DNA from 2 places in the Trinickia sp. HAY1-2D genome. Region 2 is predicted to be linked to the other one. Evidence: riboswitches for the same ligand, from Rfam matches in the RefSeq annotation. Region 2 holds a riboswitch; the other holds the start of a gene.

Region 1 (7,299 bases), on a different contig from region 2:
AAGCTCGCCATCTCGTTGAGAAACGCGACCGCCGCGCGCAAGAGCGGCAAGGCAAGCGCAGCACCCGTGCCCTCGCCGAGCCGCATGTCGAGGGCCAGCAGCGGCTTGGCGTCGAAGGCGTCGAGCATGCGCCGGTGACCCGCCTCGTTCGACAGGTGCGCGAAGACGCAATAATCGCGCACCGCCGGCGCGAGCGAGTTGGCGACGAGAAACGCCGCCGTGGCGATGAATCCATCGACGAGGATCGTCATCTTCGCCTCGGCCGCGGCGAGATAGGCGCCGGTCATCATCGCGATCTCGAAGCCGCCGAATGCCGCCAGGGCGTCGAGCGGCTGCGTCGCGCCTGCGTGGCGCGCCAGCGCCGCGCCGAGCACGCGGCGCTTGTGCGCAAGCCCGGCATCGTTGAGTCCGGTGCCCCGGCCGACGCATTCGTCGATCGGCACGCCTGCGAGGCGGCTCATCAGGCATGCCGCGGACGACGTATTCGCAATGCCCATCTCGCCGAAGCCGACCACGTTGGTGCCGAGCGCCGCATGATGACGCACGCGCTGCGCGCCGGCCGCGATGGCCGCGAGCGCCGCCTCGCGCGTCATGGCGCACTCGCGTGCGAAGTTACGCGTGCCGCGGGCGATGGGAATATCGACGAGGCCTGGCAACGCTTCGAGCGTCGCGGCCACGCCCGCGTTGACGACCTCCAGCGTGAACCCGGCCACCGAGCTGATCGCATTGATCGCCGCGCCTCCGGCGAGAAAGTTCGCGACCATCTGCGCCGTGACCGCCTGTGGATAGGGGCTGACACCTTCCTCGGCGATGCCGTGGTCGCCCGCGAAGACGATCATGGCCGGCCGCGCGAGCGTGGGGTGCGTCGTGCGCTGGATCATGCCGATCTGACATGCGAGCGCTTCGAGCCGGCCAAGGCTGCCGGGCGGCTTGGTCTTGCCGTCGATGATGCGTTGAAGCTCGGAGCCGAGCGAACGGTCGAGCGGTTCGACGACGGGCAACGTAACGGAGGCGTTCATACCTTTCCTATGGGTTCGGTCGAAATCATCGTGCCGATGGCGAACGATTTCGCGAAAGAATCGGCATAAGCCGACATGCGGCCAGGTTCACTGGGGGGTTCAAGGTTCGGGGGACTCCCTTTCAGGTCGACGCAGCGCGGGCACGAGCGCCTCGTGACCGTCGGCTTCGATCAGCACGAGCGGGTATCCGAACACGCGGCTCGCGAGTTCGGGCGTGAGCACGTCCCGCACGGGCCCGGCATGCGCCGTACCGTCACCGGGCATCAGCAGCGCGTGGGTCGCGAAACGACGCGCGAGGTTCAGATCGTGACAGGAAAATATGACTGTGCGCGGACTTTCTCGGGCCCAGTGCGCGAGCAACGTCAGACAGTCGATCTGATGACGCAGGTCGAGATGCGCAAGCGGCTCATCGAGCAACAACAGCGGTGCATCCTGACAGAGCGCGGCGGCGAGCGCCACGCGCTGGCGCTCGCCGCCCGACAGCGAACGTACGTCGCGTGCCGCCAGTTGGGCAAGCGCAAGCGCGTCGAGCGCCGCGTGCGCGGCGGCGCGATCGCGCTCAGTCTCCCAGCCCCAGCCGCCAAGATACGGAAAACGGTTCAGAAGCACGATGTCGAACACCGTTGCGCTGAACGCGTCGTGCACGTTTTGCGGCATCAGCGCACGGCGTTTCGCGAGCTCGCCCGGCCGCCAATCGCCGATCGGCACATCATCGAGTGCAACACGCCCCCGCGCCGGCGGCACGAGCCCCGCGAGCGTCGAAAGCAGCGTCGTCTTGCCCGCACCGTTCGGACCCGCCACGCACCAGAGCTCGCCGGCGCCGAACGTCTGCGTGAAATCGGCCAGCAAGACGCGCTCGCCCGCGTCGAGCGCGAGCTCGTATGCAGCGAGCGTCGAAACGACCATTTGCGCGCTCCTCATCGCGACCTCCGCGCCAGCATCCACAGAAACACCGGCACGCCGAACAATGCCGTGATCACCCCCACCGGCAACTGCGCCGGCGCGGCGACCGTGCGCGCGAGCAGGTCGGCACTCATGACGAACAGGCCCCCGGCCAGCGCGCTCGCCGGCACGAGCATGCGCTGATCGTTGCCGAACGCGAGACGCAACGCGTGCGGCACCACGAGGCCGACGAAGCCTATGGTCCCCGCCGTCGTCACCGCTGCGGCGGTGGCAAGCGACGCCACCAGATAAATGCGCAAGCGCAGCTGTCCCGCGTTCACGCCCAGGGCGAACGCCACCGCTTCGCCGCGCGCGAGGACATTGAGCTGCGGCGCAACCGATGCCGCCGCGGCCAGCGCGAGCGCGAGCGCCGCCAGCGCGGGCCATGGGCTGGCCACGCCGTTGAGGTCGCCCGCGAGCCAAAAGAGAATGCCCCGCAGCCGCTCGTCCGGCGCCAGCGTCAGCAGAAGCGTGACGCCGGCCCCCCAGCCCGTGGCGAGTACGACACCGGTGAGCAACAGCCGCGGCGACGCCTCTTGCGGCTCGCCGCGGGCAAGCGCACGGCGGGCGAAGCCGAGCACGAGCGCGATGGTGAACAAGGCCCCCGCGAACGCGGCCGCATCGACGAGCCACCATGCCGCGCCCGCGAGCAAAGCGGCGATCGCAAACACGGCGGCGCCGCCCGATACGCCAAGCACGTACGGTTCGGCAAGCGGATTGCGCAGCAGCACCTGCAGCAGCGCGCCGGCCAGCGCGAGCAAAGCGCCGCAGCCGAACCCCGCGAGTGCACGCGGCAGACGAAGACTGCGCACGATTTCGTCGATCGTATCGGCGCCCGCCGTGCCGGAATGGGCAAGCGCGCCCAACGCACGCAGCGGCGGGACGCTCACACTGCCGAGCGTCAGCGCGGCGACGAATACGATGCCCGCCAGCGCGGCCAGCGCAAGCCAGATGGCGATCGCGCGTTGCGCATTCATGGCCCGAGCCTCCGCCGAGCCGCCCAAAGCACGATGAGCGCCCCGCTCGCGCACGCACGCGCGCTACTGCTGTTGCCAGCCGAGCGTGATGAACGCACTGCGCCGCGGCGTGTTGTAGGTATAGGCGAGCTCATAGTGCTTATCGAAGAGATTGTCGATCTGGGCGGCCACGTACCAGGCCTTCGTGATGCGGTAGCGCGCCGAGAGATTCACGACGCCATATCCCCCCAGGACAGTGCCGCTATCGTTGCGTGCGCCGCTCACGATCCACTCGCCGCCGACGCGCCATGTGCCGATGCTCCGGTTCGCCGCAAACGATGCGAAGTGCCGCGCACGCCGGTTCAGATCGACGTGGGCATCTTCGTCGACGGGGTTTTGCACCGTGAGCGCTGCCCGGATATCGGTCTTGCCGAGGTGACCGCGCCATGATGCCTCCAGGCCCTGCACCTTCGCGCGCCCCACGTTCTTCGCGATATAGAAGAGCCCGCCTTGTGTCGGCACATAGTTGATGAGGTCGCTGTAGTTCGTCTGAAAGGCGGTAAGGCGCGCCACGCCGAATGCATCGGAAGCATACTGCAGCGCCGCCTCGAGAGCATGACTGCGCTCGGGTCTGATCGCTCGATTGCCGCTGCCGGGGTAGTACAGATCGTCGAAGCTCGGGGCCCGGAACGCGCTCGCATAGCTGAAGCGCGCCCCCCAGTGCTCGGTGATGTCGTATCCGTAGCCCAGGTAGTAGGTGTTCGCGCCGCCGAAATCGGAATACTGATCGCGGCGCACGTTCGCCTGAATACGACTCGCGCCGAATCGGCCCGTATAGCCTGCGAATGCCGAATCGACGCGCCGCGCGGGCGCGGCGAAGATGTCCGATTCGAGCGACTGATCGAGATGCTCGTAGCCGAGTTGCAGCGTATGGTCCGGCGACAGCTTGAAATCGTTCTGCCACGTGTACTGGCGGTTGTTCGTATCGAAGCGGTTGTCGTAGACGCCGTTCGTTTTCTCGACGCTGCGATCGTCGCCCTCCGCGACGGTGAAGTGGGTGGTCCATCGATCGGTCAGCTTGCCGTTCGCGAATACGGAGACCTCGCGCACTTTGCTGTAGAGGTCGTTCAGATCGGAGGGCATTCCGAACGGGTTGTCGAAACTCGCGTTGCCGTTCGATTGAAAAAAGCGCACGCCCGCGTCCCACTTGTCGCTGAACCGATGACGGATCGCCGCCGACACCGTCTCGTTGAGGTAACCGTTCGCATTGGGATTGGCATTCGGCGCGAGCGCCGGGTCGATCGACGAAAAGCCATCGTTCTTGAAGCGCGAAACATCGAAGCTGAAGGTCGTCTTGCCTTCCTTGTCCAATGCGCCATCGACACCCGCTTCCTGCGTTTGCGTGTGATAGCTGCCGTAGCCGAGCGAAAAATGAAAACGCGGCGGATGATTGCCGCCGTCTTTCGTGAAGACCTGCACGACGCCCCCCATCGCGCCCGAGCCATAAAGCGCGGAGACGTCCCCGTTCACGACCTCCACATGGTCGATTTGCGACAGCGGAAGCTGCGCGATCTGCGCCTGCGCGAGACTGACCGAATCGACGCGCACCCCGTCGATCAGCACGAGCGATTGCGTCGGCGAGCCGCCGCGCAGCGTCAGCGACGCATTGCCGCCGGGCCCGCCGTTACGAATGAGCTGCGCGCCCGGCGCGAGCGACAGCAGCCCCGGCAGATCGATCGCCGTCGAATCCTCGATATCTTGCCGCGTAAAACTCGTGGTTTGCGGGATCGCATCGGCGAGGGCCTGAGGCGAACGCCGCGCCGTCACGACGATCGGCTCCAACGTGCCAAGGGTCGAATCGGACGCGGTGGAGGCGGAGATGGAACCTGAAACCGAAACCGTCGACGAACTCGACGGTGAATCGAAGGCGGCCGATTGCGCGAGCGCGGCAAGCGGCAGGCCTGCGAACGCAACGCACGCCGCGCGCGGCATGGATAAGGACATCGTTGGTATTCCCATGGATCGGCAGGCAGCCCGCTTCCCCGCAGGCCACCCCGTCATGAGCACGCCCCGAAACACGCGATGCAGCTTCGCGTTGCCGTCGGGAGCGGCGCTCCCCCTTTGGCCGGTATCCGGGCTGACGAGCTCTCGAATCCGCCTTCCCACGCGCCAAGGCACGCAGTGGCTTCGGATCGATTTCGCCGCGACGAACGCGGACGACGCATCGCTTACCGTTGCGGGGGCAGCACAGGTTGACGCGCGAAACGCCGCACGCTCCCTGTTTCCCGTTTAACCGCGCGCATCGGAAACGAACGCGCGGGCACCAAAGTGCCGCAAGTGTAGGAGCGGGCCCCATGAGCGTCAAGAATCGACCGTTTTGGCGTCTCGGGCGGCAACATCGGCACAAATCGACAGGATGTTGTTACGTCTCGAAACGAGACAAGGATCGGATGCTCGCGTATTCCGCGCTAAAATGCGCAAGTCTTTAGAGGACGCAGCAGATGCTCACCGAACTCGAAACCCTGTCACACAACATCGGCCGGCTGATCGCGATCAACGAACGCCATCAGCAGGCCCGCCACGCGCTCGAAGAGCAGCTTGCGCAATTGCGCGCGGAAAACGACTCGGCCCACGCCGAGCTCGAACTCCTGCGCGACGAACGCAATGCCTTGCAAGTCGAGCGCGATACATTGCTTGCCAAGATCGACGATGCGCAGGTGCGCCTGAACGCCATTCTCGAAAAACTGCCGCGCACGAAGGGCCCGTACGAAGGCGATAACCAGCTCGATCTGCTCGCCGAACCGGGCGAGCGCGAAGCGCCGCACGGCAATTCGGCGAACGCGGCGGCTCAGCAGGGAGAAAACGCATGACGACGAAGCAGATCGAAGCGACGATTCTCGGGCAGACGTACCGTCTTGCGTGCTCCCCCGAAACCGAAACGCAACTGCTCGACGCCGTTGCGCGCGTGGACGCCGAAATGACGAAAGTCCGCTCAGTGAGCAGCGTGCGCGGCACCGATCGCATCGCGGTCATGGCAGCCCTCTCGCTCGCGTCGGAACTGGTCAAGCTGCAAGAAAGTATCCGGCATGGGGAAGCATTCCCGGCCGAGGAAATCAGGCGTACAATGCGTCAAATGAACGAACAGCTTGGCGCGGTGCTGGAGCAAAGCGAAGCGCGATAGCCGTTGCATGAGGCACGACGCTTCGAGCACTGGTGGTTGTGACTGTTCGGTATGTTGAGCTTTACACAAGTTTTACGGCTTCCCTGCCTGGTTCGCCAAGGTCATAAATTCCTTGAACCAATGCCATGTGCACGGTTGCGGAAATTTGCAGCACGGGTGTGCGCGTCACTCTGTCTGATGTACCCGAAGTGCGGCTAACTGCGACCAATTCTGAACTCCCGGTTCAGGATGCCGGCCTAGCGGCCAAGGCGGGGACTTTATTCGACGGCATCGGTTCGACCGATGCCGTTTTCATTTGCGGCGCGAGAAGGCCAAAACTACCGGGCCGTGTTGGTTTCATCCACCGTTGAACGCATTCAATCGACCCTATGCGCTATTGGCTGATGAAGTCCGAACCGGACGAAGCGAGTATCGACGATCTCGCCACCGCTTCCTCGCGCACGCTCCCCTGGACCGGCGTACGCAACTATCAGGCGCGCAACTTCATGCGCGATACGATGCAGCTCGGCGACGGTGTGCTTTTTTACCATTCGAGCTGTCCCGAGCCCGGCATCGCGGGGATCGCCCGCGTCGTCTCCGGCGCCTATCCCGATCCGACGCAGTTCGACCCCAAAAGCGTGTACTTCGATCCGAAATCGACACGCGAGTCGCCGCGCTGGATGCTGGTCGACGTCGAGTTCGTCAAGAAAATACCGCTCATTTCGCTCGCCGAGCTGCGCAAACATCGCGAGCTCGCCGACATGCGCGTGCTGGCGAAAGGCAACCGTCTGTCGATCACACCCGTCACCGAAGCCGAATGGCGCTTCATCACCGAACGGCTGGCGTGAACCTCATCCATCGATTTTTCCAAGAAAAAGGACCTGAGAGATGACAAGAACGACCGCCACTGTTTTCACGCTCGTTGCCGCCGCCGCACTGACGTGTGTTGCCCCATTCGCAACCGACGCGGCGCGCGCGGCCACGCCGCCGTCCGCGGAGAGCGCGCCGGCCGGTGTGTTGTCGCTATCCGCGCAGGCGAGCGACGAAGTGCCTCAGGATGTCGTCGACATCACGCTGTTTTACGAACAGGAAGCCGCCGATGCGGCTTCATTGACGGATGCCCTCAACAAACGCACGGCCACGGCGCTTGCGCAGGCAAAGAGCGTGACCGGCGTGAGCGCACGTACGGGCGCGTTTTCGATCTATCCGTCGACCGATCGGA
Region 2 (7,299 bases):
GCCTCACGCACCTCGGCCGGCAACGCCGCCAGGCACGCCAGGTAGTCCTCGAGCGCAAAGCTCTGCAGCGCAGGGCGCAAGTTCCGGACGGCAGGCTCGTTCGTCACACCTTGCGTGAGCGTGTGCATGAGCGCATCGCCGTTTTCCGGCAACGCGGCCAGACCGTAGCCCTCGTCGCGCAGCATCGACAGGATGGAGACCACCGAAGCCGGCGTATCGAGCCCCACGCCATTGCCGATTCGGCCTTCGCTCGTCGGATAGTTGGCCATCACGAGCGCAAGCTTCTTCTCTGCATTGTCGATACCGCGCAACCGGCACCAACGGCGGCTCAGCTCGGCGACGAACGCGATGCGTTCGGCGTCGGGCTGGTAGCGCACGACATCCACCTCGGTATGCGGACAGCGATACGCGAGCCCCTTGAAGCTGACCGCGCGCGTGATGATCCGACCGTCGACCTCGGGCAGTGCGACATGCATCGCGATATCGCGTGCATGCAGGCCTTGATTGTCCTTGAGCCAATCGTCGCGATTGCTGCCGCTCAGGATGACCTGCATGACGGGCGCATCGCCGGCGATTGCCATCGGTTCGGGATCGTCGATGGCGGAGGCTGCAAACGCCGTCGTATTCAACACGAGCGCGGCATCGTGTTGCTCGCAAAGCCGCCCGACCACATCGCGGCTCACCTCGTCCTTCAAGGAGGTCACCGCAATCGGTAAGGGGTTCAATTGCAGGGCCTCGAGCGCCTCGATCAACGCATCGAAAACCGCCGTGTTGGCCGCCTGCAAATGCGCCCGATAAAAGAGGATGGCGACGACGGGCGCCCCCGCTCGCCAACGCGCCTGCCATTCGGCAATGCTCGGCGTGTCGTGTGAAGGATGATAGAGCGACGCGGCCGGCAATGCGGTGGGCGGCGGCGGTTCGTCTCCCCACCCGAACGCATGCCAGCCGATCGCGCGCAGAAACGCCTGCGCATTGCCAGGGCCGCCTTCGCGCAGGTAACGCCAAAGCAGCCGCGTGAACGCGGCATCGGCCGTACTTTTTGCAACGAGGTTCTCGTCCTCCTGCAAATCGCCCGAGAACATGACGAGCACTTGCTTGCGGCGCCGGGCCAGTTCGACGAGCCGCTCGATGCCGTACGGCCAATACGCCTCGCCGCCCAGGTGATCGACGACGATCACGCGCGCATGCTGAAGCACATCGTCGATATAGAAATCGATCGACGCCGGCTGGCGTAAATACGCCATGTTGGCGAGGCGCAGGCTCGGAAAGCCGGCGCCGATTCGCTCGACCACACTCGCCAGCAACGATAGCGTCGTATCGGCAGAGCTCATGACGACGATATCGGCCGGACGCTGGTCGATTCGCACCACGCCGGCGGTATCGTCGACGAAGCCCCCAGGGACGGTTCGCAGCAAATGCATGAGGCGTCAGGCCGGTTGTAACGGCGCGGCAAGCGCGGCGTCGAATGCGTGTTGCAGCGCGGTTGCATCGAGGTCCGCGCCGATCAGCACGAAACGGCTCGCGGCAGTCTCGCCGGCCTGCCAGCGGCGGTCGAAATAACTGTCGAAGCGGCGCCCGACACCCTGGATCACGAGCCGCATCGGTGCGCCCGGCAATGCTGCGAACCCTTTGACGCGATAGATCGTATGCGTCTCGACGAGCCGCGCCAGCGCCGCAATCGCATGCTCGCGCGAGCTCACGCTGCCCTCGACCACGACCGAGTCGAACTCGTCGTGATGGTGATCGGCATCGTCGACGGAACCGTGGTGGTCCACGCGTAGATGAATGGTCTCCTCCGACGCGGCCTGAAGGCCGAGCAGCACCTGCAAATCGAGCTCGCCCCGCTGTGCACGCACGACCTTGACATGCGACGGAATCTCTTCGCGCACCAGCGCCTCGACGGCGGCCATCCCCGCATCGTCGAGCAAATCCGTCTTGTTGAGGACCACGAGGTCGGCCGCGCACAGTTGGTCTTCGAACAGCTCGTGCAACGGCGATTCGTGGTCGAGATTGGGATCGGCCCGACGCTCGCGCTCGATGGCCAACGGGTCCGCAGCGAATTGACCGCTCGCAACGGCCGGCCCATCGACGACGGTCACGACCGCATCGACCGTGAAAGCGTTCTTGATGGCGGGCCAGTTGAAGGCTTGAACGAGCGGCTTCGGCAAAGCGAGGCCCGACGTCTCGATGAGCACGTGATCGATGCTGTCGCGGCGCTCGACGAGCGCTTCCATGACGGGGAAGAACTCCTCCTGCACGGTGCAGCAAAGACAACCATTGGCCAACTCATAGAGCGCGCCGGAGGCGCCGTCCTCCTCGCAGCCGATGCCGCAGCCTTTGAGGATTTCGCCATCGATGCCGAGTTCGCCGAACTCGTTGACGATGACCGCGATGCGCGCACCGCGCGCGTTTTGCAGAATATGGCGCAGCAGCGTGGTCTTGCCGCTGCCGAGAAAGCCCGTCACGACGGTGACCGGGATCTTGCGCATGGGAGTGTGCATGAGTACCTCGATATCGTTCGAAAATGCCTCGCGAGCCGAAGCTCAGGCCGACAGTGTCACGTCGATTTCGTCATAGCGCTTGAAGCGGTAGATCAACGCCGACACAGCCCAACTGAACAGAAAAATGCCGATGACGAAATAGCCGAGCAAACCGAAACGGTCGGCGGCGCTGCCGATGAAATCCCAGAAGGCGCCTTTGAGCTGGAGCTTGTCCGCCGCAAGGGCGAGTGCTTCGACACTGCCGATCACGAGCGCCACCACGACGGAGACGAAGGTGATCGTCATGTTGTAGTAGATCTTGCGAATCGGCCGAACGAAGGCCCAGCGATACGCGCCGGTCATCAGAATGCCGTCGGTGGTGTCGACGAGCGACATACCGGCCGTGAAAAGCAGCGGCAAGGCGGCGATGGACCAGACCGACATGCCGCCGGATGCCTGCGTGGCCGAAATGCCGAAGAGCGCCACTTCGGTGGCCGTGTCGAAGCTCAGGCCAAACAGCAGACCGATCGGATAGAGGTGCCAGCTGCGCGATGCGAGCTTGAAAAGCGGTCGGAACAGGCGCGCAAGCAGGCCTCGCCCGCCGAGCAGCAGGTCCAGGTCTTCTTCGACGATGGGCTCGCCCCGACGCGCCGCGCGAAACGTGCGCCACATCGAAAGCAGGATCGCCATATTGGCCGCAGCCAGTATCAGCAGAAAGAACGCCGACACACAGGTGCTGATGACGGCGCCGATGGACTTCAGTTGCGAGAAATGTGCAGTCAGTGTGGACGCCGTCAGCGCAACGGCAATCGACATGAGCACGACCACCGTCGAATGTCCGAGCGAAAAGAAAAAGCCCGCACCGAGCGAGTTGCGTCGCTCCTGCAGCAGCTTGCGCGTGACATTGTCGATTGCGGCGATATGATCCGCGTCCACGGCGTGACGAAGGCCGAACGTATAGGCAAGCAATGCGGTGCCGAGCAAAACCGGCTGACCGCGAAAAGCGACGAAGGCCCAAACCCAGGCCCCTAGATTGAAGACGAGCAGCACGGCATAGATGCCTGCCACCTTGTTGCGCAACGCAGTGGAACTATCGTTGAAAAGCCCCGCGATGGACTCGAGCACGGCGGTCCCCTTATGGAGATCGAGACGGATTGACATGGACGTGCCCCGCCCTTGCGCTATCCCGCGAGCTATCGCACCGCTCGTTCCATTGCCCGGTGCCGGCCAACGGCGAAGCCGAACCTGATCGAAGCAGGAAAACGAGGTGCGATGACGCAATGACAGCGCGAAGCGAAGCAGTCCCGGCTGGCATGCCGCCCACCGCGGCATCCGCCTTCCCTCTGGCCGGTATCCGGGCTGACGAAAGCGCCGCTTCACCTTCCCGCGCGAGTGGTGTTGTTTCTTGCGCAGTGGTTGCCTGCATACACGGCCTTGCGTGCATGCATCGAAGCCGGCTCTGCATCGCGTTCGCGATGCGTTCGCTCACCGTTGCGGGGGCAGCACAGGTCGATCGTGCCGGCATCGTTCGCCCGGACGCGCTCCTGTTTCCCGTTTAACTGCGCACGCAGGAATGCGCGCGCGAGCACCAGATTGGCTGCGAGTGTAAGGGCGCGCTCGGCGAGCGTCAAGGACGCGCGCCGGCTCCTTGCACCGCCGGTTGCCGGGCTGCCTGTTCGAGGTCGGCCCTCAGTTCGGCCAGCGGTGCGGTCCAATCCCGATAGTTGCGCTGACGATAGAGCCTGACGCTCGGATACCAAGGGCTGTCCCGACGCTCCGTCATCCATACCCAGTGCGGGTTGACGTCGAGCAGCAACCACGCGGGCCGGCCCAATGCAGCGGCCAGATGCGCGGCGGACGTGCAGACGGTCACGACGACATCGAGGTTGGCAATGAGCGCGGCCGTATCGTCGAAGCTCGCGAACTCGCTCGTTCGATCGACGACGTGCAGTCCCGCACGTTCCATGCGCTCGACGTCCTCGGCTGCGCCGGGTTGCAAGCTATACCAATCGATACCGTCGATGCGGGAGAAGGCTTCGGCGTAGCGCTCCGGGCACACCGCGCGCACGGAATTGCGCTGATGATTGCGGCTGCCCGTCCACACGAGCCCCGCTTTCAGGCGAGCGCTCCCGCCGATTTCGCCACGCCAACGTTCGACGCGGGCCGCGTCCGGTACCAGGTACGCCGCGGGTGCGGGGAGCATTTCGAGCGTGACGCCGAGCACGAGCGGCAAGCTCGCGAGCGGAAGCTGGTAGTCGAAGTGGGGCAACCGCTGGAGATCGCTGGGCAAGACCTCGACATTACAGCCTGCCAGGCTTCGCTTGAAAAGCTCGTACAGCGGACGAAAACAGCAGCAGATGACCTTCCCGCCCGCATCGCGCGCGTGCTTGACGATAGATGGCAAAAAGCGAATGAACTGGATGGCATCGCCATGTCCCTGCTCGCCCCAGACGAGCAGCGTCTTGCCCTCGAGCGCTTCGCCCCGCCAGCGTTGGTCTGGGCAAAACGCCTCCTTGTCCGCCAGCTCGGGCGATCCGCTCCAGCGCGCCTCGAAATTGATCCAGCCGTTTGCGAAGTCGCCTTGCATCAACTGCAGCATCGCGACCGAGAACTGGATCTTCGGCTCCGCGCCCGATATTTTCGCCGCGCGCACGATCGCATCGAACGCCTCGGCCCATGACTGCGACTCGCGGGCCGCATTGCTCAAGGCAAGCTGCGCCAGCGCGAAATCAGGCGCCAGCGTTGCGGCGCGCCGTGCGGCGATCAACGCTTTGTGCGGCTCGCGCAACTTCAGCCAGACATTGGCGAGGTTCGTCCATGCGAGATGATGATTGGGCTCCGCGCGAAGCGCCTGCCTCCCGACGTTCAACGCCGCATCGTATTCGCCTCGCGTGTAATGCAGCGCCGAGAGGTTATTGCGCAGCATTGGAACATCGGCATCGAGCGAGACGGCATGCTCGTACGCCGCAAGCGCCGCATCGAGCGCCCCGGCCTCGTGATGCGCGAGGCCGAGCGAGAACCACGCGTGCGCGGAATCGGGGGCGAGCTCGCACCATCGAGCAGCGACGGTTGCAGCGATATCCGTTCGCCGTACCGCATGGGCAAGCGCAGTCCACTCGGCGAAACAATCCGTTGCATCGGGCATCGCGCGGTGCGCCTGTTCGAAGCAGTCTAATGCACGCTCCGTTGCGCCGGTGAGCGCCGCCAGACGTGCCGCTTCGACATAAGCCCCGCTGTGGGCGGGCACTGCCGCCAGCGCGCGATCGACCCACTCGCTCGCCTCCTGATAGCGCCCGCACAGCCGCAGCAGCTGCGCTTGCAACGTGGCAACGTCGGCATCGTCGCGAGCAAGCTTCAGGCAATCGGAAAGCATCTCCGATGCCTCGATCAATTCGCCCGCCTCGAGATGCTGACGAATCTTCGACGCCCGCGGGCCCGCCTCGAACGCTTCGGGCATCGTGCTGCTTACCCTCGATGGCGCCGCGTCGCGTCCTTCAGCGGCCCCGGAGCCGAATTGCCAATCGCTCATTTGTGGCCGACTTGCGCCTGCGCTGCAACGTCCTGACTCTGCCGCGGCTCGTAACCGGTGAAATACCATCGGCCGTCGCTGCCGAGCTGGAAGCTGACTTTTTCATAGACGACACGACCATTTGCCAGCCATGTCGCATAGTCGACGTTCGCGTAGAGGCCGTCCGGCACGGCCTGATCATGCGAATAGGTCAGGCGGGTCACCGATGCCCATCCCCGGTGATCGACCGCGCCCAGCGCGTTGCGCGATTGCGAGAGGCCGCGCTCGAATGCATCGGCGGCGTACTTCGCGCGAACGAAAGGCGCGGTCTGCTGCCAGACCGTCGCATACTGGCCCGCATCGATTTGCTGAAGCACGCGCTGCGCGTCGCCGAGCAGTTCGTCCGCGGACGCGCCTGCCTGCGCACCATGCGCCAGCATCGACACCCCCGCGAGCACGCATACCGCGGCCACCCTGTATCTCCCGGCGATACCCTTCATTGAACCTTCCCTGATGTGTCCGATCGATCGACGCCGTCCGCGATCTTAGCAGGTGCAAATCGTTCGCACTGCTGATCGTTCCACCGCGTCCGATTCACTCGCCCATGATCGTCGAATACGATCTGATATTCGCATGTAAGCGTCTTGTCTTCCGTGCGGAAATGGAACAGGTAGTTCCACACACGCACATGAAAGACGCTTTCATGAAAATGCGGCGCACCGATCAACGGATAGACCTGCCCTTTCGTCATGCCGGGCTCGACCATGCGCAGGTTATCGACGTTGGGAAACGTGCCATCGGGCCACGTGGCCACACTGTGCTCGGGAAACGAGGTGTCGGTCGACGGGCCCACGCAGGCGGCGAGACCGATCAGGCACGAGAGCGCGCCGACTGTTGCCGTAACGGATCGAATATTCATTTTCTTGGCGTCCCTATGAATTCATGTTGCGGCGAACGGGGGACGGGCCAGAACGCGGGCAACGCCGCACCCATCCCCTCGCCCCCCATCGAGCCAGACTCATCACCATTGATATCCGGCGCCGACCACGGCGCCATAGCTGCCACGCGTATTCGTCGACACGGCCGCCTTGTAAACCCAATGGTCGTTCTCGGAAATCGTGGAAATGCCCAGCGCCTGACCTGACTGCCCGCGATAGACGCTGCCCGCGATTGCGACCATGCTCCGGCCCGGACCCGTCGGTTGCGGCAGACCGGCGACCGCCATCGCCGTGGCTGTCCCCCCGTCGGCATCGCGCCGATAGGAGTCGAGATTGTTGCGAATCCCGGCGATCTGATTGTCGGTGTAGGCGT

The links. A riboswitch is a leader RNA that binds a small molecule or an ion and turns the genes downstream of it on or off. The one in region 2 is predicted to bind cobalamin.
Region 1: another riboswitch for cobalamin. It lies ahead of ACR9ZC_RS22840 (TonB-dependent receptor plug domain-containing protein); the one in region 2 lies ahead of ACR9ZC_RS03945 (HoxN/HupN/NixA family nickel/cobalt transporter).

What each region holds. Positions count from the first base shown of each region.
Region 1 covers NZ_JBPGWX010000002.1:3,391,677-3,398,975, forward strand. The annotation lists gene cobT (nicotinate-nucleotide--dimethylbenzimidazole phosphoribosyltransferase) at 1-1,019, opposite strand, end outside; gene ACR9ZC_RS22830 (ABC transporter ATP-binding protein) at 1,119-1,925, opposite strand; gene ACR9ZC_RS22835 (FecCD family ABC transporter permease) at 1,937-2,938, opposite strand; gene ACR9ZC_RS22840 (TonB-dependent receptor plug domain-containing protein) at 3,002-4,921, opposite strand; cobalamin riboswitch at 5,024-5,259, opposite strand; gene ACR9ZC_RS22845 (ATPase) at 5,419-5,787, shown strand; gene ACR9ZC_RS22850 (cell division protein ZapA) at 5,784-6,098, shown strand; RNA gene ssrS (6S RNA) at 6,176-6,357, shown strand; gene ACR9ZC_RS22860 (EVE domain-containing protein) at 6,467-6,925, shown strand; gene ACR9ZC_RS22865 (SIMPL domain-containing protein) at 6,966-7,299, shown strand, end outside.
Region 2 covers NZ_JBPGWX010000001.1:894,457-901,755, forward strand. The annotation lists gene cobN (cobaltochelatase subunit CobN) at 1-1,421, opposite strand, end outside; gene cobW (cobalamin biosynthesis protein CobW) at 1,428-2,489, opposite strand; gene ACR9ZC_RS03945 (HoxN/HupN/NixA family nickel/cobalt transporter) at 2,544-3,641, opposite strand; cobalamin riboswitch at 3,809-4,088, opposite strand; gene ACR9ZC_RS03950 (tetratricopeptide repeat protein) at 4,108-6,009, opposite strand; gene ACR9ZC_RS03955 (DUF4019 domain-containing protein) at 6,006-6,488, opposite strand; gene ACR9ZC_RS03960 (outer membrane protein assembly factor BamE) at 6,485-6,907, opposite strand; gene ACR9ZC_RS03965 (YadA-like family protein) at 7,010-7,299, opposite strand, start outside.